3 regions of the Arthrobacter sp. 24S4-2 genome follow, and region 3 is predicted to be linked to each of the others. Evidence: riboswitches for the same ligand, from Rfam matches in the RefSeq annotation. Region 3 holds a riboswitch; each other region holds the start of a gene.
The links. A riboswitch is a leader RNA that binds a small molecule or an ion and turns the genes downstream of it on or off. The one in region 3 is predicted to bind thiamine pyrophosphate.

Region 1 (9,498 bases), 1.7 Mb from region 3:
GTGATGTCCGGAATCCGGAGCGCCTCAGGGGCTGCGGGTCCCCCGCCGTCGAGTGCCCCCGCGCGCTTGAGTGCTTCATCGTGGGTGGAAACAAAGATTTCGGTGAATCCCATGGAAATCATCCTCATTCCGTCGGCGGTGTGGTGGTCCTGACGGGCAGCCACGCGACTCCCGGGGCCTTCCGGATTCAGCCTAACCCAGAAGGACGCGCTGGTCAGCGCACCGCAACGCGGATCCGGTTGCGCCACGGATCATCGAAACGCAGCTCGGCTCCGGTGTGGTGCGACCGGATGCCGGCAACCTTAAGGCGGTCGGCGAGAGCCCCGATATCGTCCCCCTCCGGCACCTCGATCAGGACTTCTCCCAGGCCAAGGGTGTCCTTCCGGGGCCCGGCACCCCTGCTGTTCCAGACATTCATGGCCATGTGGTGGTGGTACCCGCCGACCGAGACGAACAGTGCCTGCCCATGCCAACCGGCGGTCTTCTCGAATCCAAGGGTGCCGACGTAGAAGTCCTGGGCCGACTGGACGTCGCCCACCTGAAGGTGGACGTGCCCGACGCCGGCCCGGGACTCGCGCTGGCCGCTCACCGCTTCCTCGGTCAGGTATTCCTGCAGGAACCGCTGCGGGGGCAGGGCAAGGCTATCCATGACCACCCTGTCGCCCTCCCAGGACCAGTCTTCGCGGGGGCGGTCCCAGTAGAGCTCGATGCCGTTGCCCTCGGGGTCATTGAAGTAGAAGGCCTCGCTGACGAGATGGTCTGCACTTCCCGTGAAGGACCGGGGTTCATACCGGGCTGCGGAGGCCACTGTGGCAGCAAGCGAAGCCCTGTCAGCGAAGAGCAGGGCGGTGTGGAAGAGACCGGCTTCACCCCTCCCCGGCAGGTTCAGGCCAGGTGCCGGCGCCAGGTGGACCAGCGGCTTCCGGCGCCGGCCAAGGTACACGCCGCCGTCCTGCTCAGCCACGGCCTCAAGCCCCAGCGCCCGCTGGTAATAGTCCGTCATCAGCTTCATGTCCCCCACCTTGAGCATCACAGTGCCCATGGTGAGGTCGGCGGGCAGCAGGTCCTTGCTGCTGGATTCTGCGGTCATGGCAACTCCCGAATTCCGGAACTCCGTCACCGGTTTTCGGCGACGATATACATAAAGCTAAATTACTTGAAGCTTCAATTTATTCCTAACGGACTTGCCGGCCCCTCAGCACGATGTGTCTGAGCCCTCGCAGGGTTGCCGGATCCGTCCTGGGGTCCTGCTCACACAGCACGACGTCGGCGCTGGCACCTTCTGCAATGCCGTCCGCCCCCAGCCAGTCCCGCGCCGCCCATGTCGCCGCGTCCAGCGCCGCGGTTGCCGGCAGGCCCGCTGCGTTGAGCGCATGGACCTCGTCAACGATGCGGCCGTGGCTGATAACGCTGCCCGCATCGGTCCCGGCGAAGATCTGCACCCCCGCCTCGAACGCTTCCAGGATCCGCTCATTCCGCCGCTCCCACAGCGCCCGCATGTGCGCTGCGTACCGCGGGAACTTCCCCTGCGCCCGGTCTGCGATCTCCGGGAACGTCGCGATGTTGATCAGCGTGGGAACGATGGGGACCCGCTGTTCCACAAAGCGGGGCAGGTGCCGCGGCAGTAGGCCCGTTCCGTGCTCGATGCAGTCGATGCCGGCGTCCAGCATGTCATCCAACGTGTCCTCGGCGAAGCAGTGAGCGGTGACCCTGGCGCCTTCGTCGTGGGCGGCGCGTATGGCGTCCCGCACCACGGCGGCCGGAAACGACGGGGCGAGGTCACCGGAGTCGCGGTCGATCCAGTCCCCCACCAGTTTGACCCAGCCGTCACCGGCGAGCGCCTGCTTGCGCACAGCTTCCACCAGTCCGTCCGGATCGACTTCAACTGCCAGGCCCCGCAGGTATCGGCGCGACCTGGCGATGTGCCGGCCGGCCCGGATAATCCGCGGGGCGTCCGGGCTGCGCTGCAGCCAGCGGGTGTCGCTGGCCGCGCCGGCGTCCCTGACCAGGAGGGTGCCGGCGTCGCGGTCCGTCATTGCCTGGGCGTGGGCCGTGTGGTCGTCCACTGCACCTCCGGGGCCCAGGCCAATGTGGCAATGCGCGTCCACCAGGCCCGGAAGCACCCACCCGTCCAGCACCGCGTCCGGCGGTGCCGGCGGCCGGTTGAACGTCAGTCGTCCGTCGACGGACCAGAGCCCGTGCCGTTCCCGGTCGGGACCGATGAGCACGGTCCCGGTGAATTCGATGATGCCAGCCATGCCTCAAGCCTAATCCGGCCGGCCCCGCAACCGGCCGGCCGATGCCTGCCGCTGTCACACCCGGCACAGCAGGGCATAGCCCCGCGGCCGTGTGGTAGCTTCGTTTACGACCACACGGGTGCCCTTGCAGGGGCTGAGATCGGGCTGATGCAGCCTGCGACCGTTGAACCTGTCCGGGTAATGCCGGCGAAGGAAGTGAGTATTCCGTGAATACGCAAGAAACACAGCTGTTCCCTGCCCAAAATGAGACTGCCGCCGGAAGTTCGGGCACGATTGAAACGCAGTCCCTGAAGTCCCACTCGTTGGCGTTCATCGCGGACGAGGACACCGGGATCCGGGTGCCGGTCACCGAGATTGCCTTGGAGAACTCCCCGGACGGCTCAGCCAACGGCCCATTCCAGGTCTACCGGACCGCCGGGCCCGGCAGCGACCCCGTGGTGGGGCTGGAGCCGTTCCGGATGCGGTGGATCGAATCGAGGGGTGACACCGAGCCCTACAGCGGCCGGGAACGGAACCTGCTCGACGACGGCAAGTCGGCCGTGCGCCGCGGTGCCGCCTCCGCGGAGTGGAAGGGTGCGCAGCCGGTGCCCCGCCGCGCCGTCGACGGGAAGACTGTCACCCAGATGCACTACGCCCGCCAGGGTGTGGTGACGCCCGAGATGCAGTTCGTAGCCCTCCGCGAAAACTGCGACGTGGAACTGGTCCGCAGCGAAGTGGCTGCCGGCAGGGCAATCATCCCCAACAACATCAACCACCCGGAATCCGAACCGATGATCATCGGCAAGGCCTTCCTCGTGAAGATCAATGCCAACATCGGCAACTCGGCCGTTACGAGCTCCATCGCAGAAGAGGTCGACAAGCTGCAGTGGGCCACGCAGTGGGGCGCCGACACGGTGATGGACCTGTCCACCGGCGACGACATCCACACCACCCGGGAATGGCTCATCCGCAACTCCCCGGTCCCGATCGGCACGGTACCGATCTACCAGGCCCTGGAGAAAGTCAACGGCGAGGCCAACGCCCTCACCTGGGAGATCTTCCGCGACACCGTGATCGAGCAGTGCGAACAGGGCGTGGACTACATGACCATCCACGCCGGGGTGCTGCTCCGATATGTTCCGCTCACAGTCAAGCGGGTCACCGGGATCGTGTCCCGGGGCGGCGCCATCATGGCCGGCTGGTGTCTCGCGCATCACCAGGAAAACTTCCTGTACACGCACTTCGACGAGCTGTGTGAAATATTCGCCAAGTACGACGTCGCGTTCTCCCTAGGGGACGGACTGCGCCCCGGGGCCACGGCCGATGCCAACGACGCCGCCCAGTTCGCCGAGCTGGACACCCTGGCCGAACTGACCCAGCGCGCCTGGGAGTTCGACGTCCAGGTGATGGTCGAAGGTCCGGGCCACGTACCGTTCCACCTGGTACGCGAAAACGTGGAACGCCAGCAGGAACTCTGCAAGGGAGCCCCCTTCTACACGCTCGGCCCGCTGGTCACGGACGTCGCACCGGGATACGACCACATCACGTCCGCCATCGGCGCTACGGAAATCGCCCGCTACGGCACAGCCATGCTCTGCTACGTGACACCCAAGGAACACCTCGGGCTGCCGAACAAGGACGACGTGAAGACCGGTGTGATCACCTACAAGATCGCCGCCCACGCGGCCGACCTCGCCAAGGGCACCCCGGCGCGCATGAGCGCGACGACGCCCTGTCCAAAGCCCGGTTCGAATTCCGCTGGCGCGACCAGTTTGCACTGTCACTGGACCCGGTCACGGCGGAGGCCTTCCATGACGAGACCCTCCCCGCCGAGCCGGCGAAGACGGCCCACTTCTGTTCGATGTGCGGTCCGAAGTTCTGCTCCATGCGCATCAGCCAGGACATCCGGGACGAATACGGCTCCGCTGAAGCCCAGGCCGCACTCGCGAAAATGGCTGACGGCATGCGGGAGAAGAGCAACGAATTCCTCGCCGCGGGCGGCAAGGTGTACCTGCCGGAGCTGCAGCTTCCGAACGCGAAACAGACCGCCTCGAAATAGCCTGAGGAGATGGGATCCGCTACGACGCGTGTGAGTGCTGACGCCGGCTGACGTCAGCGATGAACGACCGGATAAACCGGTCGCCCTCCACCGAGTCCTGGGGCCGGTGTCCGCCCGCGGCAACGCGGTGCAGGGCACCGGTCTCCCGGAGGTAGCCGGCGATTTCCTCGTACAGCGGTTCCCACCCGCCGGTGAGCACCAGCGTGGGAACTCCCGGAACTATCTGCAGCGGCGCTTCCCATGGGGGTGCCTGCAGCCGGAGCCGGCGCGCGGCGCTTCGGGCCTCCGGCGTGGCCGGCTCCTGGCTGTGAACCGAAAAGGCCCGCCGGACAAACTCGCGCTGGAAATCGTCGTCACCGAGCTGGTGCCGGACCTCGAAAAGGGGCTGCATCAGGGCGCGGTGCGCAGCGGTGGCCGGCAGTTCGGCGGTCAGGGACAGGCAGGCGGGCTCCACCAGCGCCAGGGAATGCACGAGGTCGGGGCGTTCCACGGCCGCCATCATAGCGGCGATGGCCCCTTGGGAGTGCGCGACGACGTGCCCGCCGGCCGCTCCCCTGCCTTCGTCCGCCAGGGCCCCCAACACAATGTCGGCGTCGGCCTGAAAGTCCGATTCAAGGGGCTCGGCCGAAGCATCGAAGCCGTGACGGCGCAGGAACAGGGCGTCGTAGTCCAGGGCCATGCCGTGCTGCTTGGGCCACGCCGCGGACCCAAAGGCCCCCGAACCGTGGACGAACACTACGCGCTGCTTAAACATGCCCCAACCCTATGGCAAACGCCGGACAATACAGCCCGACGACATCACAGTTGCCCGTGCCGGAAACTCCGCCGCCAGGAACTACTTGCTCCCGCCGAGGAACTTGTCGAAGCCCTTGGGCAGATTGAGCTGTGACGGATCAAAATCAGCTCCCTGCTGGCCAAACGAGGCTCCTGTAGGCAGCGCGTTGCCGGCGTTCGCCCGCCTGGCCTCGGCTTCGCGGAGTTCCTGCGCAGCTTTGGCCGGGTTACCGGACCTGGCCTTCTTCTTGGGGGCGTTCTTGGCACCCTTGCGGGGCCCGCCACCGCCCATGCCGGGCATCCCCGGCATCCCGGGCATACCTCCGCCGGCCGCCATCTTCTTCATCATCTTCTGCGCCTGGGCAAAACGCTCCAGCAGGCCATTGACGTCGGAAACGTGCATGCCCGAACCTTTGGCAATGCGGGCCCGGCGGGAGCCGTTAATGATCTTGGGGGCAACGCGCTCGTGCGGTGTCATGGAGCGGACAATCGCTTCCACACGGTCGATTTCACGTTCGTCGAACTGTTCCAGCTGCTGGCGGATGTTTTGCGCACCCGGCATCATCATGAGCATCTTCTTCATCGAGCCCATGTTGCGGATCTGCTGCATCTGGGCCAGAAAATCGTCCAGGGTGAAGTCTTCCTGGTCGGCGAACTTCTTCGCCATCCGGGCTGCTTCGTCTTTATCCCAGGACTTTTCAGCCTGTTCGATCAGGGTGAGGACGTCACCCATGTCAAGGATGCGGGACGCCATGCGGTCCGGGTGGAACAGCTCAAAGTCATCAACGCCTTCACCGGTCGAGGCGAACATGACGGGCTTGCCGGTGATAGACGCGACCGAAAGTGCAGCACCGCCGCGCGCATCGCCGTCGAGCTTTGAGAGCACAATGCCTGTGAAGTTGACGCCCTCGTCGAAGGCAAGCGCCGTGTTGACGGCGTCCTGGCCGATCATGGAATCGACGACGAACAGCACTTCGTTGGGAACGATGGCACGGCGGATCTGCCGGGCCTGCTCCATCATCTCGGCGTCCACGCCGAGCCGTCCGGCGGTGTCCACGATGACGACGTCGTGCAGTTTCTGGCGCGCCTCATCGACGCCGGCACGGGCAACAGCGACGGGGTCGCCGGCCGGGTGGTCCAGTTCGGTGGAGGTGGCGCCCGGGTGCGGAGCAAAGACCGGCACGCCGGCGCGCTGGCCAACAACCTGAAGCTGCGTCACGGCATTGGGCCGCTGGAGGTCGCAGGCTACCAGCATGGGGCTGTGGCCCTGGGACTTCAGCCACTTGGAGAGCTTGCCGGCAAGGGTGGTCTTGCCGGCACCTTGGAGGCCCGCGAGCATGATGATGGTGGGACCGGTCTTGGCCAGGCGGATGCGCCTGGTCTCGCCACCGAGGATTTCAACGAGTTCCTCATTGACGATCTTCACGATCTGCTGGCTCGGGTTCAGTGCCCCGGAAACTTCGGCGCCGAGGGCACGTTCGCGCACCCGTCCCGTGAATTCGCGCACCACGGACACGGCAACGTCGGCGTCCAGCAGTGCTCGCCGGATTTCGCGGACGGTGGCGTCAACATCCGCCTCGGTGAGGCGGCCTTTGCCACGGAGGTTCTTGAAGGTTGCTGTCAACCGGTCAGAGAGTGAATTGAACACGCGCCGTGCACTTCTTTCAGTGGATCTACAGCTGGCGGCCGGTGCGGCACGCCAGTGTCGTGACTGTTGTTGGTCTGAACCAACTGCCTCGACAACGGGACTCGACTATCTAGGGTACCAAGACAGGCCTTCAAGATGGCATGCTGGCAGGGTGACGAGCCAAACAACTGTAAAAACCCTGCTGATCCTCGGCGCTTCGGGCGACCTCACGGGACGGCTGCTGCTGCCGGGTCTCGCACGGCTGGCGGCCAGGGGGCGCGCCGAGGGGCTGACGCTCGTGGGCGCAGGCTCGGATCCCTGGACCCCGGACCAATGGGTGGAACGCGTCGAAACAGCCTTTGCCGATGCGAACTCCCAGGCAGACGCCGCCGGCAAACGCGAGCTGAAGCGGATCGCCGGAGCGACCGCCTATCACCAGCTTGACGTCACCGCGGGCGGGGAGCTTGCCTCGCTGCTGTCCGGCCTTGAGGCGCCGGTGGCCGTGTACTTTGCCCTTCCTCCCCATGTCAGCCAGAAGGCGTGCGAGGTGCTGGCCCCGGAGGAGGTTCCCGCAGGCACCCGGCTGGTGATGGAAAAGCCGTTCGGGTCCAGCGAGGATTCCGCCCGCCACCTCAACGTAACCCTGGCGGCGCTGGTCCCGGAGGACCACATCCACCGCGTGGACCACTTCCTGGGCAAGGCCACGGTACTCAACATCCTGGGCCTGCGCTTCGCGAACACATTTCTGGAACCTGCCTGGAACCGGGACTACATCGAAAAGGTGGAGGTCATCTTTGATGAGGACCTCGCACTGGAGGGGCGCGCACGCTACTACGACGCCGCCGGTGCGCTCCGGGACATGATCCAAAGCCACCTGCTGCAGATCATGGCGCTGATGGCGATTGAGCCGCCGGCCTCCGTTGACGAGCGTGACCTCCGGGACGCTGTGGCCACCCTCCTGCGCGCCAGCAGCATCAAGGCGCCGTACCGGTCCAGCACGCGGCGTGCCCGGTACGTGGCCGGGTCCATCGACGGGCGGCAGGTCCCGGACTACGCCAAAGAAGCCGGCGTGGACGCGTCCAGGAACACGGAGACCCTGGCCGAGGTGCAGGTGGACATCGACAACTGGCGATGGCAGGGCGTCCCGTTCATCCTCCGTTCCGGCAAAGCCATCGGGGCGAAGCGCAAGGAAGCCGTGGTCACCTTCAAGCCGGTCCCGCATCTGCCCAAAGGGTTCACGGGCGTCGATTCGCCCAATCAGCTCCGGATCGGCTTCGGTCCGGACACCCTGCAGTTCGATGTCGACGTGAACGGGCCGGGCAACATTCTCAGCCTCGACCGGACCACGCTCAATGCCGAACTCAGCGCCTCCGAGCTGCTCCCCTACGGTGAAGTCCTCGAGGGTGTCCTCACCGGCGACCCCCTGCTTTCCGTGCGGGCGGACACTGCCGAGGACTGCTGGCGGATCATTGAGCCGGTGCTCAAAGCATGGGCACGCGGCAGTGTTCCGCTGGAGGAATACTCCGCCGGAACGGCGGGCCCCGAAGGCTGGCCCGCCTAGGAATTGCACGCAATGAAAGCGGGCCCGGCACCTTTGAGGTACCGGGCCCGCTTTTTGCGTTTGCCTTGGGCTAAATCTGCCGTCGGCTGGATCTGCCGTCGGCTAGATCGCGGCCGAGCCGCGTTCACCCGTGCGTACCCTTACAGCTTCAAAGACGTCCACCGTCCAGACCTTGCCGTCGCCTGCGCGTCCGGTGTTGGAGCTGGCGATGATGACATCCAGGATGTCGTCCGCCTGTTCGTCCGTGGCCAGCACCTCTACGCGGATCTTGGGAAGAAGGTCCACGTTGTACTCAGCCCCGCGGTACACCTCGGTGTAGCCGCGCTGCCTGCCGTATCCGCTGGCGGCGCTGACCGTAAGGCCCTGCACTCCATAGGATTCGAGCCCCTCCCGGATGGATTCGAGCTTCTCCGGCCGGACGATTGCTGTGATCAGTTTCATGCCCCCACGCTTTCCTTGCCGGTTGCTGCGTCAGTCTTCTTGCTGTCTTCGGATACCGGAACGGACTCCTGCTTGCCGGTGATCAGTTCATGCAGCGGCTGGAAGCTCCCGCCGTGGCCGCCGACTCCGAATTCGTAGGCGGTTTCTGCGTGCAGGCTCAGGTCCACGCCCACAACTTCCTGCTCCTGGGAAACCCGGAAGCCCATGGTCTTGTGGATCGGGAAGGCGATGATGGCGGTCATGACCGCGGTGAAGATGATGGACATGAGGGCCGCCAGAGCCTGGGCAACGAGCTGGCTGGTTCCTCCGCCGTAGAAGAGACCTGCCTGGCCCTGGGTCGGGGTTGCGAGGAAGCCGATGGCTACGGTGCCGACGACGCCGGAGACCAGGTGGACGCCGACGACGTCGAGGGAGTCATCGTAGCCGAGCTTGAATTTGAGCCCGACTGCGAGAGCGGAAGCAACACCTGCGACTACACCGAGGGCGATGGCACCGATCGGGGAGACATTGGCACAGGCCGGGGTGATGGCCACCAGGCCTGCCACGACACCGGACGCTGCACCGAGTGACGTCGGGTGACCATCGCGGAAGCGCTCCACGGCCAGCCAACCGAGCATTGCGGCCGCCGGGGCAGCGAGGGTGTTGATCCAGATCAGACCGGCCTGCTCAACAGTGGCAGCGGCACCGGCGTTGAAGCCGAACCAGCCGAACCAGAGGATTGCGGCGCCCAGCATTACGAACGGGATGTTGTGCGGGCGGTGGTTCGGGTCCTTGCCGAAGCCCTTGCGATTGCCAATGA
Region 2 (9,498 bases), 1.8 Mb from region 3:
CCTGACGTTCCGGCGAACACCTGGATGAAGGCGAAGAAGATCGTGGCGACGACGGCCACGTACAGCAGCGCCGTGACGATCCAGCCGGAGTCGCCCAGGATCTTCGCGGGGCCGGCGGGAACTTTGACCACTCCGTGAGTGACGTTCCGGACCGTGACCCACACAAAGAGGGGGATCATGGCGGCCCAGACAACCATGCAGAACGGGCAGAGGATGTGGATGGCGTACAGGGCCTGCGACCACAGCCACACCACGAAGGCGAAGCCCAGCGTCACCCCGGCCTGAAGGCCCAGCCAGTACCAGCGGCCAAACTTCGCCCCGGACAGAATGCCCATTCCGGTGGTGATGACGACGGCGAACGCCACGATGCCGATAAACATGTTGGGGAAACCAAAGACCGAACTCTGCCAGGTCTGCATGACCGCGCCGCAGGAAACCCACGGATTGATGTCGCAGGCCGTTACATGGTTCGGATCCTTAAGGACGGCGAGTTTTTCCAGGACGAGTGCGCCCGAAGCGAGCCAGCCGATGATGCCCGTGATAACCAGCAGCCAGCCGAAGGGTTTGTCCCTGGTCATGGGCGGCAGGCCTCCCTGGGCCGCTGCACGCTCGCGGAGGTCACCGTCCACCGTATTGTCCTGCGTGGAATTAGAGATGCTGGGCATGGGATGTCGCGTCCTTTTTCTCGAGGGCTCCTCGCCCTGATTGTAACGCCGGAGGCTGGACGGGCCGCACAGACTGCCGCCAGCCGCACCCTGACCTTGCGCTTGCGGGCCCTGCGTCCACCGCGTTTGACTGTGCGTATGAGAGAATGAAGCTGGCTGGAATACGATCCACATTCGGATTCCGGTCCGGTGGCTTGTTTGTAAGACCGCCAATGATGAGCAGGGCATGCTCCGGATCCATGATCGGTCCCGGCTTTCCCGCAATGCCATTGGACGGCACCTGGTTGTGGCTTTGAGGAACAACGGGTTTCAGAACAACACCACCGGCCCTCCAGGGCTGCCGCACCCCACTGCCGGTGCGAACCTGAGGGTATTCAATTGACTTCTGTCAATGCCTGCGGGTTTTGACAATATTTGCCCCAATGGGTGCCGGATGTGGCGGTGCGTCAGGGGCAGGAGTGTCGCCACATATGGATAATGACCAGGTTCTAGCCGTTAACGAAGAATCAGCAGCCACCGAAGAGGCGGCCGCCACCGCCGCGCCGAAGAGGGCCACCCGGACCAGGCGCAAGGCCGCACCCAAGGCCGAGTCTGTTGAAACGGGTGACGCAGCGGCGGTGCCGGCGGAGGCACCGGCGGCAGATGCGGCCCCTGAGGAAAAGCCCCCGGCGCGCCGCAGCCGGTCCCGGAAGAATGTTGAGTCCGCCGAGCCCTTGCTAGTATTCGCCGAAGACGCCGCCGCTCCGGCTGCTGGCGCCCCCGCCGATGCGGCTCCCGATGCGGTGCACGCAGATGAGGCTCCGGTTGCGGCCGCAGTTGTTGAAAAGCCGATCCGACGCCGTGCGTCGCGCGCCAAGGCCCCCGCAAAAGCGGCCGACGCCGAGCCCGCGCCGTCCCCGGAGCCTGCTCCGATCGCCGAGCCTGCCCCTCTGCGGACGCTACCGCCGCCGCTGAATCTGCTGTGACCGACGAAGAAGCAGCTGCCGAAGCGCAGGAACCCGCTGCTGAAGCTGCGAGCCCGGTGGGTGCGCTCTTCCTTGAGCCCGGCGCTGTCACTTCCATGATTTTCCAGGCGCCCGACCTGAGCGCCGTGGTCCGCCCTGCGGCCACCCCCGCCGCCGCCGAGGAAACTGAAGAGGAAGAATCGGACGACGACGGCGATGTTGACGCCGGCGGCCGCCGGCGCCGGCGCAGCCGCGGACGCCGTGGGCGCAGCCGCGTGACCGACCGGGAAGCCGCCGGCGAGACCGAATCCGACGAAGGCACCGCCGGTGACGAGGACGCGGACGAGGAAACCGTCCGGACCGCGGACGACGGCGTGACGTCGCGCCGCCGTCGTCGTCGCCGCCGTGGCGACCAGGACCTGGAACTGACCGGCGGGGAAGGCGACGACCCGCCCAACACGGTGACCCGCGTCCGTGCGCCGCGCGCCATCAGCGAGGCGCCGGTCAACAACCGTGTCACGTCCGTCAAGGGCTCCACCCGGCTGGAGGCCAAGAAGCAGCGCCGCCGCGAATCCCGCGACACCGGCCGCCGCCGCACCGTCATCACCGAGGCCGAATTCCTGGCCCGCCGCGAATCCGTGGACCGCCAGATGATCGTGCGCCAGCGCGATGACAGAATCCAGATCGGCGTCCTCGAAGACGGCGTCCTGGCCGAGCACTTTGTGTCGAAGACGCAGCAGGATTCCCTGATCGGCAACGTCTACCTGGGCAAGGTCCAGAACGTGCTGCCGTCCATGGAAGCCGCCTTCGTGGACATCGGACGCGGCCGGAACGCCGTGCTGTACGCCGGTGAAGTCAACTGGGACGTGGTCAACCTCGAGGGCAAGCAGCGCCGGATCGAGAACGCGCTGAAGTCCGGCGACTCCGTGCTGGTCCAGGTCACCAAGGATCCGGTGGGCCACAAGGGCGCCCGCCTGACCAGCCAGATTTCGCTCCCCGGCCGCTATCTCGTGTACGTGCCCGGCGGCTCCATGACCGGCATCTCCCGCAAGCTGCCCGACGTCGAACGCAACCGCCTCAAGCGGATCCTCAAGGACCGCCTGCCGGAAGACGCCGGCGTGATCGTCCGCACCGCGGCCGAAGGCGCGTCCGAGGAAGAGCTGACGCACGACATCAACCGCCTGCGCGCCCAGTGGGAGGGCATCGAAGGCCAGGCCACCTCCACCAAGATCCTGGCTCCGGAACTCCTCTACGGCGAACCCGACCTCACTATCAAGGTGGTCCGCGACGTCTTCAACGAGGACTTCTCCAAGCTGATCGTCTCCGGCGAGGAGGCCTGGGACACCATCGAGGCCTATGTCACCTACGTGGCCCCGGACCTGGTGGGCCGGCTCGAAAAGTGGACCAAGGACACAGACATCTTCTCGGCCTGGCGCATCGACGAGCAGATCCACAAGGCACTGGACCGCAAGGTCTTCCTGCCTTCCGGCGGCTCCCTCGTGATTGACCGCACCGAGGCCATGACCGTGGTGGACGTTAACACCGGTAAGTTCACCGGCAGCGGCGGAAACCTCGAGGAAACCGTCACGAAGAACAACCTGGAAGCGGCTGAGGAAGTCGTCCGGCAGCTGCGCCTGCGTGACATCGGCGGCATCATTGTCATCGACTTCATCGACATGGTCCTGGAGTCGAACCGCGACCTGGTCCTGCGCCGCATGGTGGAGTGCCTGGGCCGCGACCGCACCAAGCACCAGGTGGCTGAAGTGACCTCGCTGGGACTTGTGCAGATGACCCGCAAGCGGATGGGCACCGGGCTCCTGGAGGTCTTCGGCGAGCAGTGCGAGGCGTGCGCCGGCCGTGGCATCGTCACCCACGACGAGCCCGTGGAGCACCGCCGCGCCAACGTAGTGGCCGCCGAGCATCACGTACCGCGGACGGAGAACCAGCCGGCGCCGCGGACGGAGCGCAAGAGCCGCCGCCGCGGCAAGGGCGGCCAGCCGGTCGCCGAAGCTGCTGCCATGCCGCCGGCACCGGTGCACCACGAGCCCACCGATGCAGAGCGCCACGCCAAGGCTGAAGCAACGCGCGCGGCGCTGGCCAACATCGCCGCCGCAGCGCACGCTGCCCACCTGCACGACGCCGAAGCCGGCCACGCCGCTCCCGCCGCAACGGCCGCGCACGCCGCAGCCGGCCAGGCGCTGGCTGCCCAGGCATCGCCTGCGCCGTCCGCTCCGGCCCAGGCCGCGGCCCACGCCGCTCCCGACCAGGCGCGGCCGGCCAAGGTGTCGGAAACCGAGGCCGCTGCGGCCGGGAGGCCCACCGCCGTCCTCACCTTCGGCGGCGAGAAGGTTGCGCTGCCGTTCGTAGAGCACGCAGGGGAAGCACCGGCCAGCGGTGTCGCCCTGACCCTGGACCGCCTTGCCGAGGCGTTTGCGCACCTTGGCGAGCCGACTGTGGCCGAAGAGCGTCCAACCGCTCCCGCCGAGCAGCCGGCGGCCCCGGCTCAGGCCCAGGTCTCGGCTACACGGGCCCCGGCGCAGTCTGCTGAAGCGGACTACACGGACCACACGGCCGTGCAGGGACGGGCCCGTCGTCCGCGCCGGAACCGGAGCGCCAGCCGTGCCCAGGGCGCAGCCAACGAGACCTCAGTGGAACACCACGAGACTGCTCCGGTAGCCGCTTCGGGGCACAGCCACGAAGCCAAGGCTCCCGAGCCGGCAAAGAAGGAGGCGCCCGCCAAGGCGCCGGCCAATGAGCCGATCATCCTGGGTGTCGGAGTGCCGGCTTCCGAGCTCTGATCAGACAGCTGGCTGACACCGCGGGTGCGTTCCGGGGCAGGCGTAGTCATACGCCGCTTTCGGGCCGTGCCCGCGGTTTCGTTTAAGGAAAACGGCTAGGCTGGGGGACTGACACGGGGTGCCGCGCAAAGGGCCGGCTGAGATCCACACCCGTTGAACCTGTCCGGTTAGCACCGGCGAAGGGATGTCTCCTTTGTCTGCATCATTCCTCCCCATTCCGGCCGCCGAAGCTGCCTTTGAAGGCGCCTTTGAAGCCGCTACGGGCCCCGTTCTGCGCCCTGTTCCGAGAGTGCTTGCCATCGCCGGGTCCGATCCGTCCGGAGGGGCGGGCATCCAGGCCGACCTCAAGAGCATTGCCGCCAACGGCGGATACGGGATGGCTGCCATCACCGCCCTGACGGCGCAGAACACCCACGGCGTCCGGGCCGTCCACGTTCCCCCGGCGGACTTCCTGACGGCCCAGCTTGAGGCCATCAGCGATGACATCAGCATCGACGCCGTCAAGATCGGAATGCTGGGCGACTCATCGGTGATTGCCGCGGTCCGCAGCTGGCTGGCGAAGGCGCGTCCCGCCGTCGTGGTCCTTGATCCGGTGATGGTCGCCACCAGCGGCGACAGGCTGCTGCAGGAGGCAGCCGAGGCGGAACTGCGCGAGCTCCTGCCCCTGGCGGACCTCGTCACGCCCAACCTGGCAGAACTGGCCATGCTGCTCAACGAGCCCCTCGCCGGGGACTGGGAGGCGGCACTTGCCCAGGGCAAGCGGCTCGCCGCGCAGGCCGGCACCACGGTTCTGGTCAAGGGCGGCCATCTCGACGGCGGGGAGTGCCCGGACGCGCTCGTCAACACCGGGGGGCTGTTGGCCCAGGACGTTGTGGTGGTCCCCGGGGAACGGGTCAGGACCGCGAACAGCCACGGCACCGGATGTTCACTGTCATCGGCCATGGCCACGGCGCAGGCCAGGCTGGGGGACTGGGAGGCCTCCCTGCGTGAGGTCAAGCCGTGGCTGCAGGGGGCACTGCGGGAGTCAGGCGTGCTCGCGGTCGGAACAGGCAACGGTCCGGTCCACCACTTCCACCACCTGACGCCCGGTGACCATGACGTGCCGGGGGAAGGCGAGTTCGCCGCCGCACTCCGGCAGGATGCCGGGCCGGACCTGGACGAAATCTACGGGCTCGACTTCATCCGCGCCCTGGCCGACGGCTCCCTCAGCGAGCAGCACTTCGCGTACTACCTTGCCCAGGACGCCCTCTACCTGAACGGCTATTCCCGCGTGCTGTCCCGTGCTTCCGCGCTTGCCCCCACCGAGGCCGAACAGCTGTTCTGGGCCCGGTCGGCCCAGCAGTGCCTGGAAGTTGAGTCGGAACTCCACCGGAACTGGCTCAGCACCCGCAGCGTCGGTGCCAGGCTGGGCCCGGTGACCAAGTCCTATGTGGACCACCTGCTCGCGTCGTCCGCATCCGGCAGCTACGGGGTGCTGGTCGCTGCGGTGCTGCCGTGCTTCTGGCTGTACGCCGAAGTGGGCGCCGCGCTGCACGGGCAGTTCCTGGCGGCGGGATCCCCGTCCGGCCATCCCTACGCAGACTGGCTGCGCACCTACGCTGACGAGGACTTCGCTGCCGCTACCCGGCAGGCAGTGAGGATCACCGACGACGCCGCGCGGGCCGCGTCCGCAGCTGAACGGCAGGGCATGATCCTGGCTTTCAAACAGTCGTGCCGCTACGAAGTGGATTTCTTCGACGCGCCGCGTTTGCACGCTGGCACGGAAAGCGCCCGGGAGCCGCTACGATAGTGGGGCGCGGTTCCGGAAGTCGTTGCGGCTGCACTCTGTATACACCGAGTGGCGCCCATCACGTACTACCACCGGAGCCAGCCTCATTTGCGGCCGAAGGCAAAATTAGCGTATTCTAGATCTTCGGTGCTTACGCCAACACTTGGGTTATGACCTCGGAACAGACTGTTTGGAATTCAAACGGAAATGTTCCTGGGATAATCCATGGGTTCCCCCGGGGAATCCACCGGCGTTGAGGCACAGCGTGAGCCAGGCCAAACAATTGGACCCAGGTTCCGCACGCAAATCTAGTAATAAACGTCGAGAGAAGTGAGTTCCCCAGTGGTGTACGCGATTGTCCGCGCAGGCGGCCGCCAAGAGAAGGTTTCCGTTGGAGACTTCGTTACCCTGAACCGCGTCCCCGGTGGAGCCGGCAGCACCATTGAGTTGCCCGCACTGCTCCTGGTAGACGGTGACAAAGTCACGTCTGCTGCTGCGGACCTGGCCAAGGTAACGGTTACGGCTGAGATCCTTCAGGACCTTCGTGGTCCGAAGATCGTCATCCAGAAGTTCAAGAACAAGACCGGGTACAAGAAGCGCCAGGGTCACCGTCAGGAACTGACCAAGGTCAAGATCACCGGTATCAAGTAACCTTCCGTTACTTTTCAGGTTTTCAGCAGATTCCCCAGAATTTTTAAGGCAGGCATTTCAAATGGCACATAAAAAAGGCGCGAGCTCCACTCGCAACGGTCGTGACTCCAACGCCCAGTACCTCGGCGTCAAGCGCTTCGGCGGCCAGGTAGTTTCCGCAGGCGAGATCATCGTCCGCCAGCGCGGCACCCACTTCCACCCGGGTGCAGGCGTAGGCCGCGGCGGCGACGACACCCTGTTCGCCCTGACCCCCGGCGCTGTCGAATTCGGCACCCGCCGCGGACGTCGAGTCGTGAACATCGTGGCTGCTGCAGCTGCAGAGTAACAACAGGATCTGAACCGGTGGAGCGGGCCATGATGGCCCGCTCCACTGTTCTTTTAACCGCATTACAATCAATTTGGGCGTCCAAGACGTTCAGGTTAAGCACAGAGGAGATTCACGTGGCGAGCTTTGTAGACCGGGTAGTACTGCACGTATCCGGCGGTACCGGCGGCCACGGTTGTGTCTCCGTCCACCGCGAAAAGTTTAAGCCCCTGGGCGGTCCCGACGGCGGCAACGGCGGCGATGGCGGCGACGTCATCCTGCGCGTTGACCCCCAGACCACCACGCTGCTGGACTACCACCACGCACCGCACCGCCACGCCACCAACGGCGGCTCCGGCATGGGCGACTGGCGCGGAGGGAAGAACGGCGAAACGCTGATCCTTCCCGTTCCCGAAGGCACCGTGGTGAAGACCAAGGACGGCCAGGTCCTGGCCGACCTCGTCGGCGAAGGCACCGAGTTTGTCGCGGCCGCCGGCGGTCCGGGCGGACTGGGCAATGCCGCGCTCTCCTCGCAGAAGCGACGGGCCCCGGGTTTCGCCCTGCTCGGTATCGAAGGCGAATCCAGCGACATCGTCCTGGAACTGAAGTCCATTGCGGACATCGCCCTGGTGGGTTTCCCGTCCGCCGGCAAGTCCAGCCTCATCGCAGCCATGTCCGCTGCCCGGCCCAAAATCGCCGATTACCCCTTCACCACCCTGATCCCCAACCTGGGCGTGGTGCAGGCCGGCGACGTCCGCTTCACCATTGCCGACGTCCCCGGACTCATTGAAGGGGCCAGCGAAGGCAAGGGCCTGGGCCACCACTTCCTGCGGCACGTCGAACGCTGCGCAGCTTTGGTCCACGTTTTGGACTGCGGCACGTTGGAATCAGAGCGGGATCCGCTCTCCGACCTCGCAATCATCGAAGCCGAACTCGAAAAATACGCGGTCGACATGAGCTACGCCGGCTCCGACGGCGAGGTTGTCCCGCTCAACCACCGGCCCCGGCTGGTCGCCCTGAACAAAGTCGACCTGCCTGACGGCAAGGACATGGCCGAATTCGTCCGGCCCGAGCTGGAATCCCGCGGCTACCGTGTGTTTGAGATTTCCGCGACAAGCCACGAAGGGCTCCGCCAGTTGGGCTTCGCCATGGCCGAGATCGTCAAGGCCGCCCGGGACACGGTGGCCGCCACGCCGCCAAAGGTGCACGCACCCGTGCTGCGACCGCGCGCTGTCAACGAATCAGGCTTCAAGATCCGCCGCGAAGAGAAAAACCTCGAGCCGCTGTTCCGCGTACTGGGTGACAAGCCCGTGCGCTGGGTCAAGCAGACCGACTTCACCAACGAGGAAGCCATTGGTTACCTCGCAGACCGGCTGGCCAAACTGGGCGTGGAGAACGAGCTGTTCAAGCAGGGCGCAAAGCCCGGCGACACCGTGGTGATCGGTGAAGACGACGGTGTCGTCTTCGACTGGGAGCCCACCATGATGGCGGGCGCCGAGCTGCTTGCTTCGCCGCGCGGCACCGACGTGCGCTTTGCCGACATCGGCGACCGGCCCACCCGCGGGCAGAAGCGCGACGAGCAGCAGGAGCGCCGTGACGCCAAGGCCGCAGCCCGGGCCGAGCTCGAAGCCGAACGCAAAGCCGGCATCTGGACCGAATCAGTTAGCGGCCGCCGTGCCGCCCGCCCGCTCCAGGAGAGCGGACTGACTACCGAGAATGAGGAGTGAATCCCCACACGTGACCGATAATTCCGCAATTGTCATCGAGGAACCCAGGTCCGACGACCGCAGCGTGCTCGCGAGGGCCCGCCGAATCGTCGTCAAGGTCGGATCGTCGTCGCTCACCAGCATCAAGGGTGGAATCTCCGAAGAAGCGCTGATCGAGCTTTCGGATGCGCTGGCCGCGAAGTCCAACGCAGGTACGGAGATCATCCTTGTTTCTTCCGGCGCCATCTCGGCGGGCCTGGCACCGCTGGGCCTCGTAAAACGCCCACGTGACCTTGCCACCCAGCAGGCGGCCGCGAGCGTTGGCCAGGGACTCCTCATGGCCCGCTACACGCATGCCTTCGCCGCGCACGGCGTGACCGTGAGCCAGGTGCTGCTGACCGCAGATGACCTGATGCGGCGCAGTCACCACATGAACGCCTTCCGGGCGCTGAACCGGCTCCTGAACCTGGGCGTCGTGCCGGTGGTCAACGAGAACGACACCGTGGCCACTCACAAGATCCGCTTTGGTGACAACGACCGGCTGTCTGCCCTCGTGGCGCACCTGGTCCGCGCCGATGCCCTCGTGCTGCTCTCTGACGTTGACTCCCTCTATGACGGTCCGCCGTCGAAGGGAGCCAAACGGATCCCGCAGGTGGACGGCC
Region 3 (9,498 bases):
GGGTACCTCTCCGTCATCGTCGTCGGGTAATTCTCGGACGGTTCAAGGCTATTCCCGCGGAATTTGCTTGTCGATGGGTCAGGTGTCCAGCTCCCAGTGGACGCGGATGGCATCGGCAACGGGCGCGGCGCCGACATCCACCCGGAAAGCCACCGGCGCTGTCCCCGTCTCTTCGATAACGGTGTCGTGGTAGACGCGGCCACAGGAGGGCACAGGGTATAGAGGTCCTCGTCGTCCGGCCAGGCAGCCAGCCCGGCAGGGACGGGTGTGTCCCCGCCAGGGTGAACAGGCATGCCGTCGGAGTTGGCTTGTATCAGTCCTTCATCGCCCACCGTGTTCCCGCAGACGCACACGATGGTGGTGACATCGTGGTCGGTGACTTTGGCGTATTCGGGTTCCATGGCGCGCTCCGGGGGTAGTTGGGCCTTAATCAGGACTGGCGGACGCGCAACAGCACCGGCGCCTGCTCCTCTGCGGTGGCGGCTTCGGCCCGGCTCATACTGACTTCCACAGAGTGGGCCACCACGGCGGCCAGGCCGGCGGCGGCGTCCGCGGTTGCAGCGAGTCCTTGCTGCATGGCACGGCGCTGCTGTTCGGAGCCCGTCCCGCGGGCAAGGATCCTACGGACGCCCTTCCGGGCCAATTCCAGCTCGCCCTGTTCCGCCAGGACGGGTGCCACGTACTCCACCAGCGCCTCCACCACCTCAGCGGCGGGTGCCGGACGGAATGTGCCGAAATCGAGCAAGTCACCGCGAAGGCCGCAATTGCTGGCCTGCCATGCCGCCATCTTCAGGAGCACGGTGGGTACCGGAGCCGGGTCCACACCGGCCAGCCATTCCCTGCTGGCAGATTCCACCAGGCCGCGCACCAGCACGGCAATTAGGGCGGCGTCCTCCGCCTGCAGGCAGACGTCGGCCACACGGACTTCCACGGTGGGGTGGTTACGGGAGAGCCGCGCATCGAAATAGATCATGCCCTCATCCAGCAGCACGCCGCTGTCCAGCAGCCGGGTCACCACGCGACGATACATGGAGTGGGTACCGAAGATCTGGGACGGCCCCGACGTCGGCCAGCGGTTCCAGGCCTGCGTGCGGTAACTCTCGAACCCGGTCTCCACACCATTCCAATATGGCGAGTTCGCGCTGAGTGCGGTGAGCACCGCCAGCTTGTCCCTGATCCGGTCAATGACGGCCACACCCTCTTCGGGCGACTCGACGAAAGTGTGGACGTGGAAGCCGCACGTCAGCTGTTCATGGACGGTGAGCCCAAACCGCTCCTGCATGGTGGCGTAGCGGGGGTTCGGCGTGGTGTGCGTTGTAGAGGCGATGGGCGATGTTGCCAGCGCCGCCACCCGGGCATCGTGTTTCTTCGCAGCATTGTCCGCCAAGGCGCGGCCCTGGCGGATCTGCAGGAGCAGCTCCTCATAGTTCAGGCAGGGACGCGTCTGCGTCTCGATCTGCTCAAGTTTCAGCTCGGCAGTCAGGCCGGTGCCGCCGTCGTCATGGGTTGCATCATGGGGATCCGGGAGCCGGGGCTTGTCCGGTGCGTCGTCGGCAGCGAGCTTCCGCCCTGTCAGGAGGGCGTCCGCCAGCGCCAGCGGCTCCCCGGTCACGGGGTCCACAATCAGCAGCTCTTCCTCAACCCCGAAAGTTCGCATGCATACATTGTGCCCCCGTGACGCGCCGTAAGACAGGAGCCGTCATTCAGTCCTGGAAGTACTCGATCTTCGCGCCGATGGAGTTGAGCCGCTCGGCCAGGTCCTCGTAACCGCGCTCGATCACATAGATGTTGCGCAACTCGGACACGCCGCGGGCCGCCAGCATGGCCAGCAGGAGGCACGCAGCCGGGCGGAGGGCCGGCGGGCAACCGACTTCCGCGGCGCGCCAGCGGGTGGGGCCGTTCACGTAGATCCGGTGCGGATCCAGGAGCTGCACGCGGGCGCCCAGCTTGTTCAGTTCGGTCAGGTAAATGGCGCGGTTCTCGTAGACCCAGTCGTGGATCATGGTCTGGCCTTCGGCGTTGCCGGCAATGACGGCGAAGAACGGCAGGTTGTCGATATTCAGGCCCGGGAACGGCATGGGGTGGATCTTGTCCGTGGGGGCATGCAGTTCGGAGGGCTTGGTGGTGACGTCCACCAGCCGCGTGCGGCCGTTCCGCGCAAAGTACTCGCCGGAAATCTCCAGTTCCTGGCCCATCTGTTCCAGGGTGGCGAGTTCGATCTCCATGAATTCGATCGGCACCCGGCGGACGGTGACCTCGGAATTGGTCACGATGCCGGCGGTGATGAGGCTCATCGCTTCGATGGGGTCCTCGGACGGGAAGTATTCAATGTCGACGTCGATGGTTGGGCGTCCGGTGATCTTCAGGGTGGTGGTCCCCACGCCGTCAATCTCCACGCCGAGGCCCTGCAGGTAGAAGCAGAGGTCCTGGACCATGTAATTGGGGCTGGCGTTGCGGATCACCGTCGTGCCGCGGCGGTGGGCGGCCGCCATGATGGCGTTTTCGGTGACGGTGTCACCGCGTTCGCTCAAGACAAAGGTGCGGTTGTCGCCGTCGGCCGGCGGTGCCTGCACGGAATAGAAGCCGGACGTGGCTTCCACTGAAAGGCCGAACTGGCGCAGGGCCTGCATGTGCGGCTCAACAGTACGGGTGCCCAAATCGCAGCCGCCCGCGTACGGGAGTCGGTACTCGGCGGACTCGTCCAGGAGCGGGCCCAGCAGCATGATCACGCTGCGGGTGCGCCGGGCGGCTTCCACATCCATGGAGCCCAGGTCCAGGACGGCGGGGCGGCGGAGCTGCAGATCGTTGGCGTTGAGCCACGTGCATTCGACGCCGATGCTGGTGAGCACCTCGACGATCCGGTTCACTTCCTCGATCCGGGCCAGCCGGCGCAACGTGGTGGTTCCCCGGTTGATGAGGCTGGCGCACAGCAGCGCCACCCCGGCGTTCTTGCTGGTGTTGACGTCCACCGAGCCGGACAGCGTGCGGCCGCCCTCGACCCGGAGGTGGGTCATCTGCGGCCGGCCCACCTTGACGATGCTGCGGCCCACAATGGCCTCGAGCCGCTGGATCATTTTCAGGCTGAGGTTCTGCTTGCCCTGTTCCATCCGGGCGATGGCGCTTTGGCTGGTTCCCAGCTCGGCCGCCAGCTGCCCCTGGGTCCAGCCCTTCTCGCCGCGGGCGTCGCGCAGCAGCAGGCCTACGTGTTCAGCTGTCTCTTGAGTCATACGAAAAAAATATCACGCATGAGCTATTTGGGCGCACGAAACGCCGGAAAGTGCACTTGAACTCACAGAATATCCACTTCGTGCGATATATGCGGGTCATCTGCGCAACGGTTCCGCCAGCGCCCAGGCGCCGGATACTCGTCCCATTGCCCGCCCAGCCGCCGTGCAGCAGGATGAAGTGGAACGCCAGTCCTTCCGGACGCGGCTACTGCTGCCCGAGGAACACCATGTTCCACGTGCCTGCGCCCACTGCGGCGGACACGGCTGTGGCGGCAATGAGCAGCCCGCCCAGGACCACCCAGATGTCCAACGCACTGTACGTGGACTCCCGCGCCCAGGTCCGCTGCGCGCCGCCAAAGCCGCGCGCCTCCATGGTGACCGCAAGCCGTGACGCCCTGCGGACCGCCTGGACCAGGAGCCCGAAGCTTTGCCCCAGCGTCGCGCGCAGGCGCTGCGCCGGGCTCCCGTGAGAGCCCACGCCGCGGGCGCGCCGGGCCATGCCGATGGTCTGCCATTCCTCGGCCATCAGCCCCACCAAACGCATGGCGGCCAGCGTGCCGAGCACAAAGCGGTGCGGCAGTTTCGCCTTCTGGGCCAGGGCGTCCGCCAGGTCCGTGGGGTCCGTGCAGCTCATCAGCAGCACCGCGGGGAGGGCGATCGCCAGTCCGCGCAGCAGGAATCCCAGCCCCAGCTCCAGCGAGCCTTCACTGATGGACCAGATGCCGACGTCGAGCAGGATCCTTCCGCTGTCCGGCGCCAGGATCGAGGTGCTCCAGCCGCCCAGCGCCGCCGCCAGGATCAGGGGCCAGCCGCGCTGCCACAGCAGCCCGGCGGTCAGGCCCGCGAGCGGGAAGAGCAGCAGTTCGAAGGCCAGTGCCACGGACGCGGACACCCAGTCAATAGACAGCGCCAGCACCACGGTCATGAGCATCACGACGGCGAATTTGGCCAGCGGGTTGGCCCGGGTGAGCAGGGCGTGGTTGGCGTGCAGGGTCAAGGCTTCCCTCATGGGGCGGCCACCTCCGGATTCAGCAGGCCGGGTTCCTGCGCAGCGAGTTTCAGCTGGGGTGCGCCGAGCTTCAGTTCGGTGCCGCCGAGGACGTCGCTGAATTCCTGGTCGTGGGTTACCGACACCACTGCTGTGCCGGCGTCGAGGAGTTCGGAGAGGAAGGAGGCCAGCTCCGCCCAGGTGTTGGCGTCCTGGCCGAAGGTGGGCTCGTCGAGGATCAGCACGCGGGGATGGGCGGCCAGCACGGTGGCCACGGACAGCCGGCGCTTCTCCCCGCCCGAGAGCGTGTAGGGGTTCGCATCCACCAGCTTGGTGAGCCGCAGGCGCTCGAGCAGTTCGTCCACGCGCTCCTCGCCGCGGCCCAGGTGCCGCGGGCCGAACATCAGCTCGTCCAGCACGCGGCCGGTGACGAACTGGTGCTCCGGTTCCTGGAACACGGTGCCGATCCGGGCGATCAGCTGCTCGGCCTTCCACTTGTAGGGGTCGATTCCCGCGCCGCCGCTGAGGTCAACGGTGGCGGACACCTTGCCAGCCACCGGCTGGAGCAGTCCGGCGAGGGTCAGTGCAAACGTCGATTTCCCGGAACCGTTGGGGCCCGTGATGGTCAGCGCCTGGCCGGCCCTGACCTGGGCCGTGATTCCGGACTGCACCGGGAACGGCGGGATGAATTTGAAGCGCCGCCGCCGGGGCCGCTCGCGGGAGACGGCCAGGTTTTCCGCCGCCAGCAGCAGGTTCCCCTGACCGGGCGCACCGGCGTCACCGGGCGCACCGGGCGCACGGGCGGCACCCGGCCCACCCCCGGCCCCCGTCCGCGCACGGGTGGCGGGCACATACCCGGGCACCCAGACGCCGGCGGCCACGAGCATGTCCCGCGCCTGGGCCAGGACCTGGTCCGGGGCCCCGTCCAAGAGGACCGCCGAATCAGTGCCCGATCCGGGCTGCAGCACAACGATCCGGTCAACGAGGTCTTTCCACACGCCCACGCGATGCTCCACCACCACGAGCGTGGCCCCGGTTTTGTCCAGGCACCGGCCCACGGCGTCGCGGACTTCCAGGACCCCCGCCGGGTCCAGGTTGGCGGTGGGCTCGTCAAGGAGAAGCAGTCCGGGGCGCATGGCCAGGATGCCGGCGAGCGCCAGGCGCTGCTTCTGCCCGCCGGAGAGGGCCGACGTCGGGTGGTCCAGCGGCAGGTGAGCCAGCCCGACGTCGTCGAGCGCTTCCTCCACCCGCTTCCAGATGTCCCGGCGCGGCACGGCGAGGTTTTCGGCGCCGAAGGCGACGTCGTCCCCCACGCGTGAGAGGACCACCTGCGTTTCGGGATCCTGCTGCATCAGGCCGGCGCGACCGCGCTGGGCGCGCGGCGGGGCGCCGTCGATCAGCAGGGTGCCGGTCTCGTCGGAGTCCTCGGCGTCGGGCGTGCCCTCACGGTGGGCGCCGGCGTCGCTGTCACCGAGCACCCCGGCGAGGGCGTGGAGCAGCGTGGATTTGCCGGCGCCGGAGGGACCCAGGAGCAGCACGCGTTCGCCCGGCTGGATCTCCAGGTCCAGGCCGCGGACTGCGGGCTGGTGCCGGCCGGCGTGCCGCCAGCCCCAGCCCCGTGCCGTGACCGCTGCGGGGCGGACGCTGTCGGAGGACGTCATGATCAGTGTGCGTTCATCAGGAGAAAACGGACTCCGTTGCTGCCTTGCGGGAGGCGAAGGAGCTCAGCACGCCGGTCCTGGCCAGGCCGCGGGTGGCGATCCAGGACAGCGCGCCGGCGATGATGGCGCCCGAGATGGCGGTGAAGATGATGTAGGTCAGTTTGTCCCCGGCGGCGTAGGCGATGTTCCAGCCCCACGGGGCGAAGGAATCGTTCAGGCCGCAGAAGAGCCCTGCGCCGGCGCCTGCCAGCAGCGAGACAGGCAGGTTGAACTTTTTGTAGACGAGCACTGCGAAAATGATTTCCGCACCGAGGCCCTGCACGAAGCCGGAGAACAGCACGGATGCGCCGTACTGCGAGCCCATGATCAGCTCGCCGGTGGCCGCCACCGTTTCGCAGAACAGAGCAGCTCCCGGCTTGCGGATGATCAGCATGCCCAGGACGGCGGGAATCATCCAGCCGCCGGCGATGAGGCCGGTCAGCGGCGGGTAGACGGCGTTCATGGGCGGCGAAACGGCGGCGGCGCCCTGGGACCAGGCCCAGAAGATCACGCCTCCGGCAACAGCGATCAACGCTGCCACCACGATGTCCACCACGCGCCAGTAGTATTTGCGATTGCCTAGCGTCTGCTTGGCGGTAATTCCAGTCATGTCTGCCTCCTGAGGTACAGGAGGGGAGAGTGTTCCCGACGGGACCGCGGCTTCCGCCGCCTGCTGCCGGACACTCTGAGAACTCGACTCCCTTGCGCCGGTACTAACCGGATCAGGTTCGAGGGTCTGCGGCTGTCCGCACTCTCAGCGCCCGCCTCCGGTTACTGGATAGCTCCAGTTAGGCCCGACGGCGGCGCTCCCCTGTCGTATCAAATCGCCCTTGTGGGCATTGACCAGTTTACACCCGCAGGACCGCTAAATCCCGGGGAAGTTGTCACAATCGGAAGCTGCACCGCGGCGCGGCCGGACCCCCGAACCTGGAAGCACCCGCGCACCGATGAGGCTAGGCTAGGGGAAGCCCTGTTTCCGTCCGCTGAGGAGTACCTAAATGAGTTTTTTCATCAAGCTGCTTGGAACCGGAGTGAGCCTGCTGGCCGGATTCGCCGGCACCAAGGCCGTTGACGTCGTGTGGGAAAAGGTCACCGGCAGGAAGCCGCCCAAGGGCGATAAGGACGACGTCCCCACCACCCTCCGCAGCGCCCTGACCTTTGCCCTGATCTCCGCGGCCGTCAGCGCCATCATCCAGGTCCTCGCCAACCGCGGCACGCAGCGGGCCGTCACCCGTTTCGCCAAGAGCCAGGACATCGTCTAGGCATTCATTCGGCGGTTGGGCCGGCTTCGGCAGGCCCAACCTCCGGCTTCCGGCTCAGGCATCGTCGTCTGCTGCCCGTTTGTCGGCTGCTTTCTCTCCGGCCGCCTTCTGCCCTGCCGCCTTCTGCACTACGGCCTCCAGTTCGTCCGTGGTGAGCAGTTCGCGGTGCAGGTGCTTGGTGCGGTAGCCGGCCCGGCCCACCATGTGCGCGGACACGGGCACGGTGAGCACCTGGAAGATCCATGCCACGAACAGCACGGGCCACACCCACCATGTCCGCAGCTGCAGCCCCACCGAGGCCAGCAGCAGGAAGAGGCCCAGCACCTGCGGCTTGGTGGCGGCGTGCATCCTGCTCATCAGGTCGGGGAAGCGCAGGAGTCCGACGGCGGCGCCGAGGGACATCACGGCGCCCGCCACCATAAAGACGGCCGAAACCGTGTCGATGACCGTATCCACGGCGGATACCTCAGGATTCATTGGGCCGCTCCCGCCGGTCTGCCACGAAACGTGCCACGGTGACGGAGCCGATGAACCCGATGATGGCCAGCGCCACGAGCAGCATCAGGTTGTTCAGGTGCCGGTTGACGGCCATGTCGATGCACAGGGCAGCTCCGATGATGGCCAGCAGCACGTCCGAGGCCAGGACCCGGTCCAGCAGGGAAGGGCCGATGGCGATCCGGACTATGGCACCCGCCGCCGCAAGGGACAGGATCACAGCCGTCACGGTCAGGACAATTTCCATCATGCGCCCACCTCCTGCTGCAGCGCGGCAAGTTCGTCTTTCGTGCCCATGATCCTGATCAGCCCGGCTTCGGTGTCCCGGACTTCCTTTCGCAGGCTCACAATGTCCTCTCCGTTTCGCACATTCAGGCCGTGGATGTAGAGCGTGGACGTGGAGCGGTCCACCTCCACCACCAGGGATCCCGGAATAAGCGAGATGACGTGGCCGGTTGCGGTCACCATCAGGTCCGAATGGCTTCGGAGCTGGACGGCGACGACGGCGTTGGTCACCTTGGGGCCGCGGGCCACCGCCAGGTACAGCACCTGGAGGCTGGCGGCCACCACCTTGCCCAGGAACACCACAGCGAACGGTACGGCACGCAGCACGTTGAACCGGCCGCCCAGTTCCACCGGGGGCAGGTAGAAGAGCCGGGCCACCACCACGGCGATGAGCGCCCCGAAGAGTAGGTTCCCGGGGCTGAAGTCCTGCCACAGCGCACCCCAGACGAAAACAAGCCAGACCAGGAGCGGCAGTTCCTGCCGGAGGGAGATCCGCCGTCGGCTCATTTCTGCGCCTCCTGCTGTGCGGGTTCAGGCTGTGCCGGTTCGGGCTGCGCGATCGGGGGCACCGGGGCGTTTTCGCCCAGCACCGCCTGGATGTAGGAGGACCTGTCCAGCATGTCCGCGGCGGACTGGTCCGCCACTTTGAACAGCGGCCCGGCGAAAACGGTCAGTGCCACGCCGAAGATCACCAGCCCCATGGTCGATCCCACCATGGTCCGGGGCAGCAGCGTGACGTTGCGTTTGCCCGCACGGGCGCCGGTGTCGGACTCCTCGGCTGGCGCCAGCAGCACCGGGTCCGGGTTCTCGGCGTCCTCGGGCTTGCGCCAGAATGCGCGGTTCCATACGCGGGCCACGGCCAGCAGCGTCAGCAGGCTGGTCAGGACGCCGCCGATCACCAGGGCGTAGGCCAGGGGGGTGCCGAGCTGCACGCCTGCCTGCATCAGCCCGAGCTTGCCGAGGAAGCCGGAGAACGGCGGGATCCCGGCCAGGTTCATGGCCGGGATGAAGAACAGCAGGGCCAGCACCGGGGACAGCTTGGCCAGGCCGGCCACGCGGTCGATAGACGAGCTTCCGCCGCGTCGCTCGATCAGGCCCGTGACAAGGAACAGGCTGGTCTGGATGGTGATGTGGTGGGCCACGTAGAAGACTGCGGCTCCGAGCCCGGCCACGGACGACATGGCCAGCCCGAACACCATGTAGCCGATGTGGCTCACCAGGGTGAAGGAGAGCAGACGCTTGATGTCGCTCTGCGCCAGCGCACCGAGAATTCCCACCACCATGGTGAGCAGCGCCGCCACCATCAGCGGGGTGTTCAGCGAGTCCCCCGGGAACAGCAGGGTTTCGGTCCGCACCATCGCGTAAACGCCCACCTTGGTCAGCAGGCCGGCGAACACCGCAGTGACAGGGGCAGGCGCCGTCGGGTACGAGTCAGGCAGCCAGAAGGACAGCGGGAAGACCGCCGCCTTGATGCCGAAGGCAACGAGGAGCATCACGTGCAGCAGCATCCTGGTCCCCGGATCCAGGTCCGCGAGCTTGAT

Region 1: linked by a shared signal. The riboswitch ahead of thiC (phosphomethylpyrimidine synthase ThiC) and the one ahead of FCN77_RS24325 (ECF transporter S component) in region 3 are both predicted to bind thiamine pyrophosphate.
Region 2: linked by a shared signal. The riboswitch ahead of thiD (bifunctional hydroxymethylpyrimidine kinase/phosphomethylpyrimidine kinase) and the one ahead of FCN77_RS24325 (ECF transporter S component) in region 3 are both predicted to bind thiamine pyrophosphate.

The regions. Positions count from the first base shown of each region.
Region 1 is NZ_CP040018.1:3,510,860-3,520,357, forward strand. It holds gene FCN77_RS16355 (hypothetical protein) at 1-113, opposite strand, end outside; gene FCN77_RS16360 (VOC family protein) at 215-1,090, opposite strand; gene FCN77_RS16365 (amidohydrolase family protein) at 1,176-2,258, opposite strand; TPP riboswitch at 2,363-2,470, shown strand; partial or broken gene thiC (phosphomethylpyrimidine synthase ThiC) at 2,486-4,296, shown strand; gene FCN77_RS16375 (alpha/beta fold hydrolase) at 4,316-5,050, opposite strand; gene ffh (signal recognition particle protein) at 5,132-6,718, opposite strand; gene FCN77_RS16385 (glucose-6-phosphate dehydrogenase) at 6,870-8,258, shown strand; gene FCN77_RS16390 (P-II family nitrogen regulator) at 8,361-8,699, opposite strand; gene FCN77_RS16395 (ammonium transporter) at 8,696-9,498, opposite strand, start outside.
Region 2 is NZ_CP040018.1:3,389,616-3,399,113, reverse strand. It holds gene FCN77_RS15775 (vitamin K epoxide reductase family protein) at 1-665, opposite strand, end outside; partial or broken gene FCN77_RS15770 (Rne/Rng family ribonuclease) at 1,136-4,407, shown strand; TPP riboswitch at 4,512-4,609, shown strand; gene thiD (bifunctional hydroxymethylpyrimidine kinase/phosphomethylpyrimidine kinase) at 4,592-6,196, shown strand; gene rplU (50S ribosomal protein L21) at 6,518-6,826, shown strand; gene rpmA (50S ribosomal protein L27) at 6,888-7,151, shown strand; gene obgE (GTPase ObgE) at 7,268-8,857, shown strand; gene proB (glutamate 5-kinase) at 8,847-9,498, shown strand, end outside.
Region 3 is NZ_CP040018.1:5,226,515-5,236,012, forward strand. It holds gene FCN77_RS27445 (hypothetical protein) at 79-213, opposite strand; gene FCN77_RS24305 (glutamate--cysteine ligase) at 431-1,657, opposite strand; gene FCN77_RS24310 (UDP-N-acetylglucosamine 1-carboxyvinyltransferase) at 1,704-3,227, opposite strand; gene FCN77_RS24315 (energy-coupling factor transporter transmembrane protein EcfT) at 3,433-4,236, opposite strand; gene FCN77_RS24320 (ABC transporter ATP-binding protein) at 4,233-5,876, opposite strand; gene FCN77_RS24325 (ECF transporter S component) at 5,893-6,525, opposite strand; TPP riboswitch at 6,597-6,738, opposite strand; gene FCN77_RS24330 (DUF4235 domain-containing protein) at 6,914-7,177, shown strand; gene mnhG (monovalent cation/H(+) antiporter subunit G) at 7,232-7,654, opposite strand; gene FCN77_RS24340 (monovalent cation/H+ antiporter complex subunit F) at 7,644-7,922, opposite strand; gene FCN77_RS24345 (Na+/H+ antiporter subunit E) at 7,919-8,464, opposite strand; gene FCN77_RS24350 (Na+/H+ antiporter subunit D) at 8,461-9,498, opposite strand, start outside.